2 regions of the Buttiauxella sp. genome follow, and region 1 is predicted to be linked to the other one. Evidence: predicted binding sites of a transcription regulator. Region 1 holds the regulator's gene; the other holds the start of a gene.

Region 1 (2,209 bases):
ATTTTAATCAGTGCAGAACGGCAGTCAGTGCGCCGCAAACAATCAAAGCCAAAACAATAACCGTGGTCGTGATTGAAAATTTCAGATCGGTACTCATCACTAAACTCCTTTTATTCCCCATGCCCTTCTCACTTCAATTTGCAGGGTTGTTGGCTTCACTCTCTCACCCGAATCACTTACTTGAGTAAGTTCATCGGGATTCGTTCATTTGCCACCTACCTGCAAATCGAACTGATTTGGGCATACAATCGGTGTGTCCGGGTGATTTTCCCACAATCAGAGATAAAAATCCTCCAGGTTTTAACCTGATATCCATTTTCCCTCTTCCACTTTTCCCCTGGATAGGCCAAAATCCCTCGCTAATTTATTGCGTATCGTCAATTCAATGCCCTCCTCCCGTTTTATGTCGCAATCCCGGCATACCCGCAACCACCATGTTGCCTTTGGAGTCAGCGTACGCAAACGTTTAACACATTAGTAATCAGGGGTTTACGATATGGCCCGGAGTGAAATTTAATGGCGACAATCAAGGACGTGGCGAAGCGCGCAAACGTTTCCACTACAACCGTATCACATGTGATTAACAAAACCCGTTTTGTGGCGGAAGAGACACGCAACGCGGTTTGGGCTGCAATTAAAGAATTGCACTACTCGCCAAGCGCGGTAGCACGAAGCCTGAAAGTTAATCACACCAAAACGATTGGTCTGCTTGCCACTTCCAGCGAAGCACCTTATTTTGCCGAGATCATCGAAGCGGTGGAAAATAGCTGCTTTGAAAAAGGCTACACCCTGATTTTGGGTAACGCACACAATAACTTTGAAAAACAGCGCGCTTACTTATCAATGATGGCGCAAAAACGTGTCGATGGCCTGTTGGTGATGTGCTCTGAATATCCAGAATCCTTGCTCTCCATGCTTGAAGAGTACCGTCACATCCCGATGGTGGTGATGGACTGGGGCGAAGCGCGGGCCGATTTCACCGACTCGGTAGTGGATAATGCCTTCCACGGTGGTTACCTGGCGGGTCGTTATCTGATTGAACGCGGTCACCGCGAAATTGGTGCGATCCCAGGTCAGATGGAACGTAACACTGGCGGCGGTCGCCACGCAGGCTTTATGAAAGCGCTGGAAGAAGCGGGTATTTCTATTCCAGATAACTGGATTGTTCAGGGTGACTTTGAACCTGAATCGGGTTACCGCGCGATGCAGCAGATCATCGGCCAGCCTCAACGCCCTACCGCCGTCTTCTGTGGAGGCGATATCATGGCGATGGGCGCAATTTGTGCCGCTGATGAAATGGGACTGCGCGTGCCGCAGGATATTTCCATTATCGGTTATGACAACGTGCGTAACGCGCGTTTCTTCTCACCGGCACTAACCACCATCCACCAGCCGAAAGATTCGCTGGGTGAAACAGCGTTTAACATGCTGTTGGACAGGATCGTCAACAAACGCGAAGAGTCGCAGTCCATTGAAGTGCATCCACGTCTGATTGAACGCCGTTCAGTGGCCGACGGTCCGTTCCGCGACTATCGCCGTTAAGTTAATGTCGGATGACGCTGCGCTTATCCGACCTGAGAAATCCGTTCGTGGAGCCTGATTTATTCAGGCTCCTGCAACCATTCCTGATTCATCGTCTCGCTATCCCCAAGATAATCTAACAACCAGGCCAATGCGGGCGATGCATCGTTTTGCCGCCAGGTCAGGCAGCATGCTGCGTCAGGAAAAGGATTATCGAGCGTTAACTCGCTCCATTGCCCGGAAGCCAGCCACGGTCTGGCGATATGCAGTGGCACCATGCCGATACACAAACCCGCGCTCAAACAATCCGAACCGGACTGCCAGTCAGGCACCACCACCCGGCGTTGGTTATCCAAAAGCCAGGTAATGCGTTTAGGCAATGAACGCGAAGTATCTTCAAGCACCAGCGATGGCCAGTCACGCAGGTCATCATCGCTTAGCGTCCCACCGCGCTGTGCTAGTGGATGTGTGGAAGCCACCACACAACGCCAGCTCAAGGTTCCCATATCGCGGAAAGCATAACGCCCCCCAACAGGAATCGCCTGAGTCGCCCCAATCGCCACTTCGACACGCCCATCCGCCAGCGCATCCCACACACCGTTGAACACTTCCTGGAAGATACGCAGTTCGATGTCCGGAAAATGGCGATAAAAATCCAGCACCAGTTGCCGCGTTCGCTCCGGTTTAA
Region 2 (2,209 bases), on a different contig from region 1:
GTTGTTTTCCGCGCCGTCGATAACCCCGGTTTGCATCCCGCTATACACTTCGCTCACGCCCATGGCGACTGAGTTTGCCCCCATGTCTTTCAGCGTAGCCAGTGCGACCGGGCTGCCCTGAACGCGAATTTTCATCCCTTTCAGATCTTCCGGTTTCACGACTGGATTTTTGGTAATCAGGTTACGCGTGCCGGAGTCCATCCAGCCGAGGAACACCAGGCGGGATTTCGGGTTGTTAGTCAGCTTGTCGCCGATTTGTTTACCCAGATCGCCATCGATCACTTTGTGCATATGATCTTCATCGCGGAACACATACGGCAGGGTAAAGACTTCGACATCAGGAAGGATCGCCGCAACCGGTGCCATCGACACACGGATGATGTCGATGGCGCCCATCTGCGCTTGTTCAATCATCTGTTTTTCATCGCCCAGCACACCACTTGGGAAAACTTTGATCTCCAGGTCACCGTTGGTTTCTTGCTTGAGTTTTTCACCCATATGCTGCACCGCGACCACGTTTGGATAACCTTCCGGGTGGACATCGGCGGCTTTAATCACCTGGGCGATAGCAGATTGAGCAAACAGAACTGACGCGGTAGTCAGACATAAACCAGCAAAAGCAGGCAGAAAGGTCTTCTTCATTGTGTCGCTCCAGCAGAGGTAGGGATATCGAGGTAAGAAGTAAAACAATGTTTTAATTTATCGATTAAAAACTAGACTACGTGGAGAAAAGCGTGGGTGAAGCACTTCACAAAAAGCGACAAAAAATGAAATTGGGGTTCAGCGTAGATGCAAAGAGGGTTCAGAAGCCCAAAGCGGGGGGAGCAAAGGGCTATCGCGGCGCTACTGGCCTTTACGCAACATGTAGCGATAAGGCAATGATTCTACTTGTTTAGCCAGCAGTTCATGCTCCATAAAAACGCAAAAACCAGGGATGTCGCGCGTAGTAGCAGGATCATCAGCAATGATAAGCAGCGTTTCGCCAGGCTGCATATTGCGCACGGTTTTGCGCACCATCATTACGGGTTCAGGGCAGCGCAGGCCCAAAGCATCAAGCGTGTGGTCAGGATTGGCGAAAAGATCTGTCATGAGCGGTCTCGAATTTAACAAACCGCGCTAGTTTACCCCCGGCAAATTATCGCGCAAGTCACGTGAACGATTGCGCTAAAATTAACCGTTGCAATGCCTGAGTAACGCAGTATCATCGCCCGGTTTTAAAATCACCAGGCGTTATTGTCGCAGCCAGTTTGAATACGGCCAGCGTGCAGGCACCGCAGCGTATTTTAAGTACCTGAGGATGACGAGCACTGCAGCGGATTCAAAATGGCAAGTAAAATAGCCTGGAGCACACTTTAGGGTTCCCTCACCCCTTTCACTAAAAAGGCTACAAAATGATGCAGTTCAATTCTACTCAGCGCACTAAGGCGCTGTTCTGGCTATCGCTATTCCATTTGCTGGTGATCACCTCCAGCAACTATCTGGTGCAATTACCGGTTTCGGTTTTTGGTTTCCATACCACCTGGGGTGCATTTAGCTTTCCGTTTATCTTCCTCGCCACTGACCTGACGGTACGCATTTTTGGTGCACCGCTGGCACGCCGCATTATTTTCGCCGTGATGCTTCCCGCGCTGGTGATTTCCTACGGTATTTCTGCACTCTTTTATATGGGTAGCTGGCAAGGGTTTGATGCGCTATTGCACTTCAATCTCTTTGTCGCCCGTATCGCTGTCGCAAGCTTTATGGCGTATGCACTGGGGCAGATTCTGGATGTGCACGTGTTTAACCGCCTGCGTCAGAGCCAGTACTGGTGGCTTGCGCCGACCGCATCTACGCTATTCGGTAATGTCAGCGACACGCTCTCTTTCTTCTTCATTGCTTTCTGGCGCAGTCCGGATGCTTTTATGGCGCAGCATTGGGTGGAAATCGCTATCGTTGATTACTGCTTCAAAGTGCTTATCAGCATTGTATTCTTCCTGCCGATGTATGGCGTGCTGCTGAATATGTTGTTGAAACGACTGGCAGACAAATCTGAAAATTCAGCGTTACAGCCTGGTTGACGGTGGTTGAATTATCTTATGATAAGATGCTGAGATAGGCCGTAAAGGCTGGCTAACGTAAAGGAAGAAGTCATGGGTAACCTGGTAAAATATGTCGGTATCGGCCTGCTGGTATTGGGCCTGGCCGCTTGCGATAACAACGACAGCAAAAC

The links. Region 1 encodes PurR, which represses purine synthesis genes. Its sites were predicted from a motif close to CANGCAAACGTTTGCNTG; they were not measured.
Region 2: the regulator PurR is predicted to act here: its motif matches at 1,149-1,166, upstream of tusA (sulfurtransferase TusA).

The regions. Positions count from the first base shown of each region.
Region 1 is NZ_JBAVHX010000010.1:300,380-302,588, reverse strand. It holds gene WBL83_RS10195 (YnhF family membrane protein) at 8-97, opposite strand; gene purR (HTH-type transcriptional repressor PurR) at 517-1,542, shown strand; gene punR (DNA-binding transcriptional activator PunR) at 1,602-2,209, opposite strand, start outside.
Region 2 is NZ_JBAVHX010000034.1:99,997-102,205, forward strand. It holds gene WBL83_RS20360 (TRAP transporter substrate-binding protein) at 1-642, opposite strand, end outside; gene tusA (sulfurtransferase TusA) at 844-1,089, opposite strand; gene WBL83_RS20370 (7-cyano-7-deazaguanine/7-aminomethyl-7-deazaguanine transporter) at 1,392-2,057, shown strand; gene WBL83_RS20375 (DcrB family lipoprotein) at 2,130-2,209, shown strand, end outside.